Regions from separate parts of the Rhodopseudomonas sp. G2_2311 genome, predicted to be linked through region 1. Evidence: predicted binding sites of a transcription regulator. Region 1 holds the regulator's gene; each other region holds the start of a gene.

Region 1 (5,718 bases):
TCTACTACGGTCAGAACCACGCCCTGAAGCACATCAATCTGGCGCTCGCCACCAACCGCGTCACCGCGTTCATCGGTCCGTCGGGCTGCGGCAAGTCGACCCTGCTGCGCATCTTCAACCGGATGTATGATCTGTATCCGGGGCAGCGCGCCGAGGGGCAGGTGCTGCTCGACAACACCAACATCCTCGACCCCAAGCTCGACCTCAACCTGCTGCGCGCGCGGGTCGGCATGGTGTTCCAGAAGCCGACGCCGTTCCCGATGACGATCTATGAGAACATCGCGTTCGGCGTCCGGCTGTACGAGAAGATCTCAAAGTCCGAGATGGACGGACGTGTCGAGAAGGCGCTGCGCGGCGCGGCGCTGTGGAACGAAGTCAAAGACAAGCTCAACGCTTCCGGCCTCAGCCTGTCGGGCGGTCAGCAGCAGCGGCTGTGCATTGCCCGCACCATCGCGGTGCGGCCGGAAGTGATCCTGTTCGACGAGCCGTGCTCGGCGCTCGACCCGATCTCCACCGCCAAGATCGAAGAGCTGATCGACGAGCTGAAGGAACAATACACGATCGCGATCGTGACCCATAACATGCAGCAGGCGGCGCGCGTGTCGGAGTCGACTGCCTTCATGTATCTCGGCGAGCTGATCGAGTTCGGCCCGACCAACAAGATCTTCACCTCGCCGAGCGATCGGCGCACCCAGGACTACATCACCGGCCGGTTCGGCTGACGCGGCGGGCGAGGAGCACGGATATGGGATTCGAACATACCACCAAGGCGTTCGACGGCGATCTGCAGGATCTGACCCGGCTGGTTGCGGAGATGGGCGGATTGGCCGAGCGCCAGATCGTCGACTCGGTCGATGCGCTGATCCGGCGAGACGTCGCGCTGGCCTCGCGCGTGGTCGCGGCCGACGCCGAGATCGACCAGATGCAGCGGAGTATCGAAGAGCGCGCGGTGCTGACCATCGCGCGGCGTCAGCCGATGGCGATCGACCTGCGCGAAATCGTCGGCGCGATGCGCGTCGCCACCGATCTCGAGCGGATCGGCGATCTGTCGAAGAACATCGCCAAGCGCGTCAACGCGATCGACAACGACTTCCATCCGTTGAAGCTGATCCGCGGCCTCGAACACATGACCGATCTGGTGCAGTCGCAGGTCAAGGCCGTGCTCGATGCCTACACGGCGCACGATCTGCCGGCCGCGATGGTGGTGTGGAACGGCGACGAGGAAGTCGACGCGATCTGCACCTCGCTGTTCCGCGAGCTGCTCACCTACATGATGGAAGATCCGCGCAACATCTCGTTCTGCATCCACCTGATGTTCTGCGCCAAGAACATCGAGCGGATCGGCGATCATGCGACCAACATCGCCGAGACGGTGTTCTACATGATCGAGGGCCAGCAGATCATGGACAAGCGTCCGAAGGGCGACATGACCACGTTCGCCAACGCGACGCCCGGCAACTGACGCTGCTCTGGCGGCCGGCCCGCCGGGCCGGCGCCATGGGACGGATCGAGACGACACTGAGACGAGGACGACGATGGCTGCGCGCATTCTGGTAGTTGAAGACGAGGAAGCGCTGACGACGCTGCTGCGATACAATCTGGAATCCGAAGGTTACGAGGTCGAGACGGTGGCGCGCGGCGACGACGCCGACACCCGGATGAAGGAGCGGATTCCGGATCTGGTGGTGCTGGACTGGATGCTGCCGGGCCTGTCCGGCATCGAACTGTGCCGCCGCCTGCGGGCGCGCAGCGACACCAAGCAACTGCCGATCATCATGCTCACCGCGCGCGGCGAGGAAAGCGAGCGCGTCCGCGGGCTCGCCACCGGGGCGGACGATTACATCGTCAAGCCGTTCTCGGTGCCGGAGCTGCTGGCGCGGGTGAAGGGCTTGCTGCGCCGCGCGGCGCCGGAGCGGCTCGCTACCGTGCTGGCGTATGGTGATCTCGAGCTCGATCGCGACAAGCGCCGGGTGGCGCGGTCCGGTCGGCCGATCGATCTCGGCCCGACCGAGTATCGCCTGCTCGAATTCTTCCTGGAGCACCCGGGCCGGGTGTTCAGCCGCGAGCAGCTGCTCGACGGCGTCTGGGGCCGCGATATCTATATCGATGAGCGCACCGTCGACGTGCATATCGGCCGTCTGCGCAAGCTGCTCAATATCGGCCGCGAGCAGGACCCGATCCGCACCGTTCGCGGCGCCGGCTACGCCCTCGACGACCGCTTCGCCAAGGTCGAAGGCAGCCCGTCGTAGTTGTTAGCAGGTTTGCGACGTCGGGTGGGCAAAGCGAAGCGTGCCCACCAAGACACTCGTTTCAAATCACGATGACCGCGAGCGTGATTTAGCGACACGTGGGAACGACGCGATGGCGGCGTTTGTCGACTCTATCGCTTTTGCAATCGTTCAGCCGCGGCCTCAGCCCAACATAGCAGCGTCATCCTCCGCGAAGGCGGAGGATCCAGTACTGCAGTGAGTGGGGGGAAGTAACCGACGCTCTGGAATACTGGGTCGCCCGCTTTTGCGGGCGATGACAGTTTGGAGGTATGGCGCAGCCCTGCGCTGCACGCGCGGTTTGCCGCGGCCTCGGGCAGGCGGCGTCAGTCTAGCGCGTGGTCTTGGGAGCTGCGCGGCGGCGATCGCCGACCGGCTGATAGGCGATGCGCGAGTGATGCGCGCAGTAGGGCAGGCCCGGCAGCGACTTGCCGCCGCAGAAGAAGAATTCCGGGCTCGACGGATCGCCGACCGGCCAGTGGCAGGTGGCTTCGTTGAGTTCCAGCAGCGACAGGCGCTGGTTCATCGGAACCACGTTGTCGAAGGCGATCGGATCGGGCTCGGCTTCCACTTCGAAAGCGTGCGCCAGCGCGGTGTTGCCGCGCGCCACCGGGCGGGTCACCCTCATCATCTGCTGCACCGGGCGCGCCTTGCGCGGCCGCGGCGCTGCCGACGTGGGGCTCTTGGCCCGGCCCGACAGGCCGAGGCGGTGGACCTTGCCGATCACGGCATTGCGGGTGACGTTGCCAAGCTCGGCGGCAATTTGACTCGCCGACAGCCCGCCCTCCCACAATTTCTTCAACTGCTCGACGCGCTCGTCGGTCCAGGTCAATGCCGTCATAGTTCTATCCCTTCCTGCCGCGGGCGCCGAAGGGCGGCGCGGAACCGCGGCTGTGAGGTCGTCAAAATCTCAGCTGTCAGAATCCCTTAGCGCTCGCCGGACGACCCTTGCCGCCCCGGCGTTACGCCTCATCCGAGAACTCGAAATGGATTACAAACCGCGCACGAGATGTCGTACCCGACAGTCAAAAGGCTACAATATGCCGTGACTCGCGCGCAAGAGTCCGACCCGGTGCGTCCACACCTTCTCCTGTGAGTGAGTCCGCGAAGCCACAACAAACAGCGCGAGTGCTGCTTTCTGGCAGCACTTCGTCGAAGCTCCGTGTTGACAGTGAGTTCGACGCTTCTAGAATAATCCCACGTGCCGCCTGGAAAGGCGGCACGTTTCGTTTCCGGGGTACGTTGTCCCAGACTGCGTTCGTGTCATGCGCGTGACGCGGCCGGCCGGCGGCCCGCTATTTTCCGATCGGATCGGCCATGTCTCAGAGCGCTTCAACGTCCCATCTCCTCCCGGTTTTCGCCAGAGCGGATGTCGCGTTCGAGCGCGGCGAAGGTGTCTGGCTGCACGGAACTGATGGCGAGCGCTACCTCGACTTCACCAGCGGCGTCGCCGTCAACGCGCTCGGCCATTGCCATCCGCATCTGGTCGAAGCCTTGCAGCAGCAGGCGACCAAACTGTGGCACATGTCCAACCTGTTCAAGAGCCCCGACGGCGAGAAGCTGGCGGCGCGGCTGTGTGAACAGAGCTTTGCCGACAAGGTGTTCTTCTGCAATTCGGGTGCTGAAGCGGTCGAGTGCGCGCTGAAGATGGCGCGGCACTATCACTTCTCCAAGGGCGAGCCCGAGCGCACCCGGGTGATTACTTTCGAGGGCGCGTTCCACGGCCGCACGCTCGGCACGCTCGCCGCCACCGGCGCGGCAAAGTACCTGGAAGGCTACGGCAAGCCGCTCGACGGTTTCGATCAGTTGCCGCTCGGTGACCTCGATGCGGTGAAGGCCGCGATCGGTCCGACCACCGCCGCGATCCTGATCGAGCCGCTGCAGGGCGAGGGCGGCGTGCGCTCGCCGGAGCTGGCGTTCTTCCGCGGCCTGCGGGAGCTGTGCGACGCGCACGGCCTGCTGCTGATCTTCGACGAAGTCCAGACCGGCATGGGCCGCACCGGCGAACTGTTCGCCTATAAGCGGGTCGGCGTCGCGCCGGATTTGATGTCGCTGGCCAAGGCGCTCGGCGGCGGCTTTCCGATCGGCGCCTGCCTGTCGACCGCGGAAGCCGCGAAGGGCATGGCGCCAGGCGCACACGGCTCGACCTTCGGCGGCAATCCGCTGGCCGTCGCGGCCGCTAACGCTGTGCTCGACATCATGCTGCAGCCGGGCTTCTTCGACCACGTCAAGAAGATGTCGCTGCTGCTGAAACAGAAGCTTGCCGGTGTCGTCGATCGGCATCCGCGCGTCGTCAGCGAAATCCGCGGCGAAGGCTTGCTGCTCGGCCTCAAGGCGGTGGTGCCATCGCCGGAGCTGATCGCGGCGCTGCGGGCCGAGAAGCTGCTCACCGTCGGCGCCGGCGACAACGTCGTGCGACTGCTGCCGCCGCTGATCGTCAGCGAGGCCGAGCTTGATGACGCGATCGGGCGACTGGAGCGCGCCTGCATCACGCTTGCCGGGCAGGCGGCGCAGAAGGAGGCGGTGTGATGAGCAGCTCCAGCAACACGCCGCGGCACTTCCTCGATCTGACCGAACTGCCGACCTCCGAGCTCCGCAACATGCTGGCCGCTGCGGTCGCCATGAAGGCGAAGCGCAAGGCGAACGCCGTTGCCGACAAGCCGCTCGCCGGCAAGACGCTGGCGATGATCTTCGACAAGCCGTCGACCCGGACGCGGGTGTCGTTCGACGTCGGCATGCGCCAGCTCGGCGGCGAGTCGATCATGCTGACCGGTGCCGAGATGCAGCTCGGCCGCGGCGAAACCATCGCCGACACCGCGCGGGTGCTGTCGCGCTTCGTCGACATCATCATGATCCGCATCCTCAATCACGAGGCGCTGCTGGAGCTCGCCGCCAACGCCACCGTGCCGGTGATCAACGGCCTGACCCGCAAGTCGCATCCGTGTCAGGTGATGGCCGACGTGATGACGTTCGAGGAGCATCGCGGCCCGATCAAGGGGCGCACCATCGCCTGGACCGGCGACGACAACAACGTGCTGGCGTCGTTCGCTCACGCCGCGCAGCGCTTCGACTTCAAGCTCAACATCGCCACTCCGCCGCAGCTGTCGCCCAGCAAGGCGCTGCGCGACTGGATCAAGCAGAGCGGCGCGGCGATCACCATCGGCACCGATCCGGAGGAGGCCGTGCGCGGCGCCGACTGCGTCGTCACCGACACCTGGGTGTCGATGGGCGACAAGGACGGCGAGCACCGCCACAATTTGCTCAAGCCCTATCAGGTCAACGCCAAGCTGATGTCGCTCGCCCACAAGGACGCGATCTTCATGCACTGCCTGCCGGCGCATCGCGGCGAAGAGGTCACCGACGAGGTGATCGACGGCCCGCAGTCGGTGGTGTTCGACGAAGCCGAAAACCGCCTGCACGCCCAAAAGGGCATTCTGGCCTGGTGCCTCGG
Region 2 (5,718 bases), on a different contig from region 1:
GCCGGCGATGGTGTTGATCAGCTCGACGACGTCGCCGATGCGAGTCGCGGCCTTGGCGAGCTCGCCGACGCGGTCGTTGGTCTTCTGAGCCTGGTTGACCGCCTCGTTGGCGATCCGCGAGGACTCCTGCACCTGCCGGCTGATCTCGTCGACCGAGGCCGACATCTCCTCGGTCGCCGTGGCAACCGACTGCACGTTCGACGAGGCTTCTTCGGACGCCGAGGCGACCATCGAGGTCAGTTGCTGCGAACGCTCCGCCGTCGTGGTCAGCCGGCCGGCCGAGACTTCGAGTTCGGTCGAGGCCGACGACACCGTTTCGACGATCTTGCCGACCGCGGATTCGAACTTGTCGGCCATGTCGTTCATGTCGCGACGGCGCGCCAGATCGGCGCTGGCCTGATCCTCCGCACGCTGCGCGATGCTGCGTTTGAGCTCGCCCTGCATGGTGCGCAGCGAGGCGGCGAGCACGCCGACTTCGTCCGCCTGTTCGATCGCCAGCTTCTGGTCGAGCTCGCCCTTGGCGATGCCGTCCGCAAAGGTGGCGCAATCGCCGATCGGACGGGCGATGCTGCGGGCTGCGAACGCGATCACCGTGATGGCGAGCACCACAACCAGGATGCCGGCGCCGAGCTGCCAGAACATCGCCGAATTGGCGCGCTCGTTCAGCGCGGTGTCGAGCTCATGGGCCGAGGCCAGCACCACTTTGCGCGGCACCGAGATCAGCACCGACCACGGCGTGCCGGTCCGCCCCACCGAGATCGGCGAGTAGACCTCGACGTTATCCCACTTCGGATCGTCGAGCACCGTGCCCTTGCCTTCCTTGACGATCGCCAGGCTCTCCGACCAGCGCGGATCGGCGCTCGACGCCGCCTTGCCGATCGATTCCGGATTGGCGCTGTTGGCGACGATCAGGCCGGTGTCGTTGAGGATCGCGACCTTGCCCTTGCCGCCGAACAGCGAGCGGTTGGCCTGGGTGGCGAGCTTCTGCACAAAGTCGAGATTGTAGTCCGCACCGGCGACGCCGACGAACTTGCCGTCGATCTTGATCGGCACCGACATGGTGGCGAGGAATACTGCCTTGCCCTGCACGATGTAGGGCAGCGGCCCGAGGATGTTCTCCTTGCCGGTCGCCTTCGGATTGATGAACCACGCGCCCTTCACCAGGCCGTTTGGATGCCGCTCCTGGCTATCGTATTCGACCAGCGGCTGCACCGCGATCGAACCGCTGGCGCTGCGAGTCCAATACGGCAGGAAACGGCCGGTGTTGTCCGACCCCATCGTCTGGCGGCCCTTGAACGCAACGTCGTTGCCGTCGAGCGCGTTCGGCTCCCAGGCCGAGTAGGTGCCGTTGAAGGCCGGGTTCTGCTCCAGCGTGTTCTTGAGCACCGCATTGAGCTGCAGGCGGCGGTTGCCGTCGGTGGTGCCCGCGTTGTTCGGATCGGCCAGGACCTCGAAGGCGTGCGCCATGTTGCGCGCGGAGTCGAGCCCGAGGTCAAGCTCGGCCTTGATCACCGAGGCTTCGGAGGTGGCGCGGTTGAGCAGGCTTTCCTTGGTCTGCTGATCGACCAGCTTCATCACCTCGGAGGTGACGTAGTGATGCGTGCTCTGCGCCGACAGGACGCTGTAGCCGATCAGGATCAGGCTGGCGCCGGTCAGGCAGAGGCCGGCGACCAGCGCGATCTTGACCTGAATTTTGCGGATGGATTTGAACGAGAACGACATGGGGCACTCCTAGGAGAGCCCCATGCTGATCGCCGGCTGTTTGGAATTGCTTAAGCAAACGCCTCGTGCGTCTACGAGGAAAGCCGGGTTCAGACTACGACTTAGGTTGAATCCCGCATGTAACAGCGGGACTAAGCGCCGCCGATCAGGATGCCGACGCCGAGCACGATGACGCCGCCCAGCACGATCTGGAACACCGCGTGCAGGAACGGCGTGTCCATGTATCTGGCGCGGACGTAAGCGATCACCCACAGTTCGACGAACACCACCAGCGCGGCGATCCCGGTCGCGATCCAGAACGCGTTGGCCCAACTATCAGGCACGAGATACGGCAGCGTGTGACCGAGGCCTCCGAGCGTGGTCATCAGTCCGCAGATGCCGCCGCGCAGCCACGGCGAGCCGCGCCCGGTCATCGAGCCGTCGTCGGACAGCGCTTCGGCAAAGCCCATCGAAATGCCGGCGCCGATCGAGGCGGCGAGACCGACCAGGAAGGTCTGCCAGTTCTGATGGGTCGCGAAGGCGGCAGCGAACAGCGGCGCCAGCGTCGACACCGAGCCGTCCATCAGGCCGGCGAGTCCCGGCTGGACGTATTGCAGCACGAACATCCGCCGCGCGGCGTGATCCTCGGCGCTGCGCGCATCGGGGGTGAGGATCTTGTCGGTGAGCTGGGTGGCGCGCTGCTCGTGACGCTTCTCGAACTCGGCGAGGTCGGACAGCAGCTTGCGGATGTGGACGTCGGTGGCGCGTTCGGCGGCACGCTCGTAGAAGCGCTGCGCCTCGAACTCCATCGTCTCGGCTTCTTTGCGGATGCGGTCGAGCGGCAGATTGCGGGTCAGCCAGATCGGGCGGCGGCGGATGAAGCCTTTGACGTCCTCGCGGCGGATCGGCGGCAAGTCGGGCCCGAATCGCTGCTCGTACATCCGCAGCAGCATGTGGCGATGGCCCTTTTCCTGCTGCGCCATCTCGGTGAACACGCGCGCGGAATCGGGGTAACGCTCGGCCAGATCCTCGGCGAACGCCAGATAGATCCGGCTGTCTTCCTCCTCGCCCGAGATGGCGACGGCCAGGATTTCACGCTCGGTGAGGTCGGAAAACGCCTTCATTTCAGCACCCGCAAGTTTAGAACGCTTCTAAATAGGGTCGCCGGCCAGGGGAGTCAAAGCCGAGCTCGGCGGCGGGTGGCCAATTGGTCGCAGGGGCCGTCATCGTCGCTTCATCGATCCGTCAGGCCTCTGTGACCGAGCGCCGCCACAAGACCGGCTTTCCATTCCAGGAGGCTGTTCATGCGAAAACTACTGCTCGGTTCGGTCGCGGTCTTTGCGCTGGCGACGTCCGCCGCGCTGGCGCAAACCGAAGGCGAATTTCCCGCCACTCTCGCCGGCCATGCGGTGCTGCCGGCGGCCTCGTTCGTCGACGCGCCGGCCGATGCACCGGCCGATCTGAAGACCTCGGGCAAGTACACCACCGGCCAGCGCGTCGAAGCGCAGGGCAGCGTGATGGGCAAGTCCAACGGCCGTCCGACCGGCGTGTCGGTGCCGTTCAAGGGCCAGCCGCTGCAGGGCCATTCCGGCATCAAGGCGATGCCGGACGGCACCTTCTGGGTGCTGACCGACAACGGCTTCGGCTCGCGCTACAACTCGGCCGACTCGATGCTGTATCTGGACAACTACAAGATCGACTGGGCGACCGGCACGGTCGATCGCAAGCAGACCGTGTTCCTGCACGATCCGGACAAGAAGGTGCCGTTCCGCATCGTCCACGAAGACACCGACAAGCGCTATCTGACCGGCGCCGACTTCGACACCGAAGGCTTCCAGATCATCGGCGACCGGTTCTGGATCGGCGACGAGTTCGGCCCCTACATCATCGAAGCCGACCTGACCGGCAAGATCATCGGCGTCTATGAGAGCATGGCCGACGGCAAGCCGATCAAGTCGCCGGATCATTGGTCGGTTCAGTCGCCTGGCGCGCCGGGCGCGACCTACACCGGCGTCAACCTGAAGCGCTCCAAGGGCTACGAAGGCTTCGCCGCCTCCAAGGACGGCAAGTTCCTGTACGGCCTGCTCGAAGGCCCGCTGTGGGACGCCGACAAGAAGGACTGGGAAAAGGTCGACGGCAAGGAAGCCTCGCGCATCCTCGAATTCGACGTCGCGCAGAAGAAGTTCACCGGCCGTTCCTGGCATTACGTGTTCGAGCAGAACGGCAACGCGATCGGCGACTTCAACATGATCGACGCCACCCACGGCCTGGTGATCGAGCGTGACAACGGCGAAGGCACCAAGGACAAGGCCTGCCCCGAAGGCAAGACCGGCACCGATTGCTTCAACGATCTCGCCAAGTTCAAGCGCGTCTACAAGATCGAGCTGACCGATGCGAACGCCGGCAAGCCGGTGAACAAGATCGGCTTCATCGACCTGATGAAGATCCGCGATCCGGACAAGAAGGCGAAGAAGCCGCTGACCGACGGCGTGCTGGCGTTCCCGTTCTTCACCATCGAGAACGTCGACAAGGTCGACGACCGCCACATCATCGTCGGCAACGACAACAACCTGCCGTTCTCGTCGAGCCGCGATCCCAACAAGGCCGACGACAACGAATTCGTGCTGCTCGAAGTCGCTGACTTCCTGAAGGCGAAGTAAGCGCCACAGCCGACGTAAGCACTGCCGTCGTTCCGGGGCACGCGCATCAGCGCGTGAACCCGGAACCTCGCGGTGCGGTCCTGCGGCGTTACTTCAACATCTCGAGATTCCGGGTTCGCGCCTGTCGGCGCGCCCCGGAATGACGTCGTGAAAGCGAGCACCGCTGCAGTACGCCTGGGTGTCGCCCGTCGCCGATCACGCCGGCGGTGACATCCAGCGGGTCAGGCGCGCGAACATGCCTTTGGGCGGCAGAGCCGACGGCGTGTCGTCGGCGGATTCGAGGCGGCCTAGAAACTGTTCGAGAAACCGCGCGTCGCTGGTTTCGATCACGACGAAATCCGAATCGCCGGTCGAGACCGTGTAGACGTAGCGTAAGCCGGCCGCGCGCGGCGGCGCACCGACGCCGGCCAGATCCTTGGCGATGGTCACACCATCCGGATCGATGTCGCGGGCAATCAACGCGCGGGTGAGCCACGCCAGATTGCCGACGAATTCAGGTTCGAAAGCGACGGTGCCTTGCAACATCATGGGCATGCGTTGTCTCTCGTCCTTCACGCATCCCCCCAGCAGAGAATTGTCACCACTGGAGGCCAAAAGGTTCAAGCCTAGCGCACGATCAAGCGGCGCGAATCTTGCGGAGGAAGTCGTCGACCGCCGATTGCAGTGCACCAGATTGGCTGTCGAGCGCCTGCGCATGCGACAGCACCTGCGAAGCCGCGTCGCCGGTAGCTTGGGCGGCGGAACTCACGCCGCCGATGTGATCGCTGATCTCGCTGGAACCGGCCGCAACCGACTGAATGTTGCGGGCGATTTCCTGCGTCGCAGCCCCCTGTTGTTCGACAGCCGTCGCAATCGCCACGGTGATCTTGTTGATCTCGCCGATTGTCGCGGTGATGCCGCCGATCGACTGCACCGCACTGGCGGTCGAGGACTGCATCGCCGCGACCTGCGCGGAGATTTCTTCGGTCGCCTTCGCGGTCTGGCTCGCCAGTGCCTTCACTTCACTCGCCACCACCGCAAAGCCGCGCCCCGACTCGCCGGCGCGCGCCGCTTCGATCGTGGCGTTGAGCGCCAGCAAATTGGTTTGCGATGCGATCGAGTGAATCAGCTGCACGACCTCGCCGATCTTCTCGGCGCTGACCGAGAGTTGCATCACCGTCCCGTTGGTCTGCTCGGCGTCGCTCACCGCCTTGCTCGCCACCGAGCGCGACTGGTCGACCTGTCGCGAGATTTCCTGCACCGAACTCGAGAGCTGCTCGGAGGCCGACGCCACGGTGCCGACCATGCCGGATGCCGAATCCGAGGCCGCACCGACTGCTGCGGCGCGCGAGGACGCGTCGGCCGCGGTGGAGGTCAT
Region 3 (5,718 bases), on a different contig from region 1:
CCGTTGGATGGCCTCATGAAAATTGCCCGGACGTTGCGCAAGGAGGCCGCTATGGCTTGGTTCTATCTGTTCGTCGCCGGTCTGATGGAGATCGGCTGGGCGCTCGGCCTGAAATACACCGAAGGCTTTACCCGCTTGGTTCCGACGGCGCTGACCGTGTCGGCGATGGTCGCCAGCGTCGCGCTGCTCGGGCTCGCCCTGAAGACACTGCCGATCGGCACCGCCTATGCGGTATGGAGCGGCATCGGCGCGGTCGGCACCGCGGCGCTCGGCATTGCGCTGTTCGGCGATCCGGCCACGGTCGGCCGCCTCGCCTGCATCGGCCTGATCGTCGCCGGCATTGTGGGTCTAAAGCTGGTGGGCTAAGGCCGACGAGTCCATCCGTCATTCCGAAGAGCAAAGCGACGAAGCAATCCAGGATTCGGTATGCCCGGCCTTGGATTGCTTCGCTACGCTCGCAATGACAGCCCGCTTCAGAACGCCGGCACCAGCCGCGTCGCCCAATACGCCAGCGCCGCGACGATCGCCGAGGCCGGGATCGTGATCACCCAGGCGTAGACGATCGAGCTCGCCACGTTCCAGCGCACCGCCGACATCCGGCGCGCGGCGCCGACGCCGACGATGGCGCCGGTGATGGTGTGGGTGGTCGACACCGGCACGCCGAGGAAGGTCGCCATGAACAGCGTCGCGGCGCCGCCGGTTTCGGCGCAGAAGCCCTGCATCGGCGTCAGCTTGGTGATGCGCAGCCCCATGGTGCGGACGATCCGCCAGCCGCCCATCAGCGTGCCGAGCGCCATCGCCGCCTGGCACGACAGCACCACCCAGAACGGCACCGAAAACTCGCTGCCGAGATAGCCCTGTGAATACAAAAGCACCGCGATGATGCCCATCGTCTTCTGGGCGTCGTTGCCGCCGTGGCCGAGCGAATACAGCGAAGCAGAGGCGAACTGCAGAATGCGGAAGGCGCGGTCCACCGCGAATGGCGTCGACCGCACCGACGCCCACGACACGATCGCGACCAGCACCAGCGCCAGCAAGAAGCCGACCAGCGGCGACAACACGATCGCCAGCAGCGCCTTGGTCAGGCCGCTCCACACCGCCGCCGACAGCCCGGCCTTGGCGAGGCCGGCGCCGAGCAGACCGCCGATCAGCGCATGCGACGAGCTCGAGGGAATGCCGAGCCCCCAGGTCACCAGGTTCCAGACGATCGCCCCGGTCAGCGCCGCGAAGATCACCGAGGCGTCGATCACGCTGGGCTCGATGATGCCGGTGCCAATGGTGTTGGCGACGTGCAGGCCGAACACCATGAAAGCGATGAAATTGAACGAGGCCGCCCAGAACACCGCATATTGCGGCCGCAGCACCCGGGTCGAGACGATGGTGGCGATCGAATTGGCGGCGTCGTGCAGGCCGTTCAGAAAGTCGAACAGCAGTGCGACGGCGATCAACCCGACCAGGATGGGCAGCCCGAGCGAAGCGTCCACGGCCGGCCCCTGCCCTAGACCTGCTCGATGACGATGGAATTGATCTCGTTGGCGACGTCGTCGAAACGGTCAGCGACCTTTTCGAGGTGGTCGTAGATCTCGGCGCCGACGATGTAATCCATGGTGTTGGCGTTACGGTGCTTGAGGAACAGTTCCTTCAGCCCGATGTCGTGGAGATCGTCGACCCGGCCTTCCAGCTTGGTGATCTCCTCGGTCATCGCCGTCAGCATCTGCAGGTTCGGCCCGATCGACTGCATCAGCGGCACCGCGCGCCCGACCAGATTGGCGCTTTCGACCAGGAGCGACCCGATCTCGCGCATCGGCGGCTCGAACTCGCGGACCTCGAACAGGATCACCGCCTTGGCGGTCTGCTGCATCTGGTCGATGGCGTCGTCCATCGAGTTGATCAGGTTCTTGATGTCGACCCGGTCGAACGGCGTGATGAAGGTGCGGCGCACCGCGGTCAGCACCTCGCGGGTGATGCTGTCGGCCTCGGATTCGAAATGGCTGACGCGCTGGCAGTGCACCAGCGTCTCATCGCCGCCGCGCAGCATGTCCTGCAGCGCCTGGGCTCCCTGCACGACTGTATGCGTGTGCTGGGCGAACAGGTCGAAGAACCTCTCTTCCTTGGGCAGAAAGGCTCGAAAGTATCGTAGCATCGGGAGCTATCCGGTTGACGTAACGCGGGTTCGTAGATCGGCCGTGGGAGGCCGGAGACGCCCGACCGCGTCACACCGGCGTCATAAAACACTTCAGAGGCTCACAGGCAACCGTCCATTCCGGACCGACTGGACGTGGGAGCCGCGGACCGGTCCTGTCCGCGATCGGACGGCACGGGATCGGGACATTTCGGCAATCGCCGTCCCCCCTCGTCCACAGGTTTCGCGCCGCCGCCGGGTTGCCGGCGGACACCGTTGTCACGGCCCGGGTCTCGCTAGCTCGCGAATCACTTCAACGCGCTGATGTGAAATCGATCCCCGAGAGGTCGCTTAGCAGTGGTAATCGAGGAATGGACGGACGTGTCCGCCCCCACCATCACGACAAAATATTGAGGACGGCGAAGGCCGCCTCCCCGCCTCTCCAACTCAGCAAGTTTGCAATCGATCACGGTCACTTAGCAGCAACTGCTGAGATCAAATCGGAGCCTGGTGACTCGCCTACTAAACGTCGCCTCGTATTGAATTTGTTTACGCTCTGTTAGACTCGACCGACCTGTCACAACCAAACCGCGGCGCATGTCACCGCAGAACTGGGCGGCCATGATTCAACGCGTTCTTGGCATCATCGCTGGCGTCGATCGCAAGACTCTTCAGAGCTGCCCGCCCTCCGACAAATTATGGGCCACGCATCTCGGTGCATCGCTCTGTCTGTCGTTCGTGGTCGTGCTCGGCGTGTCGTTCCACGCCACCGGCTACATGATCGACAATATATGGACCCGGCTGCTGGTCTCGACGGTGATCGCGCTGACCGTGCTGATGTTCGACCGCGCGCTGTGCCAGTCCGACTGGTTCTATCAGGGCACGCTGTGGAACACCTCTGCGATCCAGTCGCGCGCCGAGGCCAAGCAGACCGCCTGGCGGTTCGTCCGCGTCGGCATCCGGCTGCTGCTGTCGTTCGGGCTCGCCTGGGTGATCGCGATGTTCCTGGAACTCGCGATCTTCTCCTCGACCATCAACGAGAAGATCGAAGCCGACCGCGTCGCCGCCAACCAGCCGATCTACGACAAGATCGCAAGTTTCGAAGCCGGGCTGAACGCCGAAGCCAAGCGCCGGCTCGCCGACATCGAACAGCTCGAGGCGCTCCACCGCGACGCCCTCACCGAGCAGCCGAAGCCGGAGCCGACCACCCAGGCCCGCACCGAGGACATCGAGCAGCAGATCCGCGCGCTGGCGACCCGCGAGGCCGGCATCCGCGCCGACATCGCCGAGATCGACAAGACGATCCAGCGCTACATCGCCGACATGAACGCCGAAGAGTTCGGCCTGAAAGCGACGCCGAACAATTCCGGCCGCCCCGGCGCAGGCCCCCGCTACGAATTCGCCAGGAAGCAGCGCCAGGCCTTCCAGGCGCAGCGCGCCGAGCGTGAAGCCGAGATCGCCCAGCTCCACGTCCGCCGCGACGATCTCCGCGCCGCTCAAGCCAAGATCACCGCGGACGCGCTCGGCGCCCGCGAGCAGGAGCGCGGGGCGATCAAGGCGCGCGCCGATGCGCTGCAGCAGCGGATCGATGCGGCCCGCGCCGACCTGAAGCAGTTCGAAATCGACAAGGCCGCAAGCGTCGCCGACTTCCGCAAGAAGGTGATGGCGGACTCCTATTACCAGGAGAAGAAAGACAAATTCGATCCGCTGACCCGGATCGCCGCGTATCAGGAATTGAAGAACGACCCGCGTGACGGCGCCACCATGACGCTGTTCTCGTGGATGACCCGCTGCTTCATCATCTTCCTGGAAATCGTTCCGGTGGTTGCGAAAATCTTCTTCTCGCCGCCGAGCGTCTATGCCGCGAAGATTCAGGCGCAGGTCGAACGCGCGCGGCAGCGCATCGAGAACAACGAAGACCTCGAGGACGAAGCGCCAAAGCCCACTCCCGCAGCCGCGGTGGCCGCAGCGGTCCATCCCGCGGCGCCGGCTTCGGTCGCAGCCGTGCAGCCACCGGCGCAACCACCGAAACCACAACCGGTGACCCAAGAGCCGGTGCGCGCCGAAGAACCGCCCCCCGCACCGCAGCGCCCGGCGGAGCGCCCGCGCAGCTTCGAGCATGCGTCCTACGATGACGAGGCCGAGTACGAGGAGATGCGCCGCCGCGACGATCGCCGCGCCTATGAATGGCGGCGCTACGGCGGTCGCGACAGCGATGGCGGCTATGACGAGTACGATCCGCGCGAGGTCGAACGCCGGGAGTTCGCTCGCCGCCACGACTACGACCGCTATGACGACCGGCCGCGCCGCGCCACCGCTCGGCGTGCCCAGCCGCAATTCGTCGCACGCGACTACGCGGTCCGCGACTATGGCGGCCGCGACTTCGCCGAACCGGACTACGAAGCCAGCGACCTCGACGTTCGCAACCTGATCATGCCGCGGCGCGGCTCGGCGCGGCGCGAGGCCTACGCGGTCGAACCGGCGGCGCGGGTTCGGGTCCCCGTCGATGACCGCGCGATGGCCCGGAGCGCTGCCCTGGAGCCGGCCGCCGAACGCAGCCTGCGCTGGCCTGACGGCATTCCGGTCGACGACCTCAACACCCGCGAACTGGTTCGCCAGGTGCTGGCCGATGCCGGCTCAGCCGCCCGCGCCGAACCGCTGCGCAGCGAAGCAGTGCCGGCCGAGAGTCCGCGCGTCGAAGCCCTGCGTCCGGTCGAGGCGCCACGGCCTGACCCCGCCCCCAGCGAACCGACCGCGATTGAGCCCGCGACGCCCGTGCCTACCGCCGCCGAGCCCGCTGCCGCAGAGCCTGTCGTCGTCGCGATGGCTGAGCCCACGTCCGCGATGCCGGCCGCGGAGCCGGCCATGACGGTCGCTGAAGCACCGCCGCAGGCGCTGGAGCCGGATGTCCTGCCGAACGTGCTGGCGCGCACGCGTCCGGCCCCGGTGGAGCAGCCGACGCCCCAGGCGGCGATCGCAAGCGACACCGCGACGGCAAGCATCGGCAGTCCCGAGGCCATCGGACCGCAGTTCAAGTCCAGCGGCGACGTCGAGAAACTGATGACCGACGCGGTCGAGCAGGCCCGGCCGCGCAAGAAGGCGGCGCATCCTCGGCGGGAGCATCACGCCGAAGGCGAAGCCGAATTGCCGCTGGAGCACAAGGTGCGACACGAGACGCCGCCGCAGGCGTAACCCCTGCGGAGTTAGAGCCGCCCCAACAGAAAACCGCCGCGCGGCTCAGCCACGCGGCGGTTCTTGTTTCTGACAGCGGTCTAACGAGGCCCGCGAGCCAGAAGACCAGCGCCCTTTGCGGCGCTTGCTTTCCCTCTGCCCTCGCCTCGCCGTTATAGCGAGCGTTTGAACAGGTGCCCGATCTCGCCGACGATGCCGCGGCGGAAGGTCAGCACGCAGGCGACGAAGATCACGCCCTGGATCACCGTGACCCATTGGCCGAAGCCCGCAAGGTATTGCTGCATGGCGATGATCACGAAGGCGCCGACCACCGGGCCGAACACCGTCCCGAGGCCGCCGACCAGCGTCATCAGCACGATTTCGCCAGACATCGACCAGTGCACGTCGGTCAGCGAGGCGTTCTG

The links. The regulator PhoB, encoded in region 1, activates phosphate uptake and scavenging genes when phosphate is short. The targets are predictions, from matches to a motif close to TGTCATNNANCTGTCAT.
Region 2: a site for PhoB is predicted at 2,923-2,939, ahead of VRZ08_RS09800 (esterase-like activity of phytase family protein). Genes of this name have one in related genera too.
Region 3: a site for PhoB is predicted at 2,212-2,228, ahead of VRZ08_RS06750 (DUF47 domain-containing protein). Genes of this name have one in related genera too.

What each region holds. Positions count from the first base shown of each region.
Region 1 covers NZ_JAZDRK010000014.1:167-5,884, reverse strand. The annotation lists gene pstB (phosphate ABC transporter ATP-binding protein PstB) at 1-722, shown strand, start outside; gene phoU (phosphate signaling complex protein PhoU) at 746-1,462, shown strand; gene phoB (phosphate regulon transcriptional regulator PhoB) at 1,536-2,249, shown strand; gene VRZ08_RS17345 (GcrA family cell cycle regulator) at 2,599-3,108, opposite strand; gene VRZ08_RS17340 (aspartate aminotransferase family protein) at 3,585-4,796, shown strand; gene argF (ornithine carbamoyltransferase) at 4,796-5,718, shown strand, end outside.
Region 2 covers NZ_JAZDRK010000004.1:438,648-444,365, forward strand. The annotation lists gene VRZ08_RS09790 (methyl-accepting chemotaxis protein) at 1-1,722, opposite strand, end outside; gene mbfA (iron exporter MbfA) at 1,854-2,825, opposite strand; gene VRZ08_RS09800 (esterase-like activity of phytase family protein) at 3,006-4,361, shown strand; gene VRZ08_RS09805 (hypothetical protein) at 4,557-4,964, opposite strand; gene VRZ08_RS09810 (methyl-accepting chemotaxis protein) at 4,978-5,718, opposite strand, start outside.
Region 3 covers NZ_JAZDRK010000003.1:273,672-279,389, reverse strand. The annotation lists gene sugE (quaternary ammonium compound efflux SMR transporter SugE) at 52-366, shown strand; gene VRZ08_RS06755 (inorganic phosphate transporter) at 474-1,484, opposite strand; gene VRZ08_RS06750 (DUF47 domain-containing protein) at 1,499-2,143, opposite strand; gene VRZ08_RS06745 (DUF4407 domain-containing protein) at 2,744-5,314, shown strand; gene VRZ08_RS06740 (branched-chain amino acid ABC transporter permease) at 5,467-5,718, opposite strand, start outside.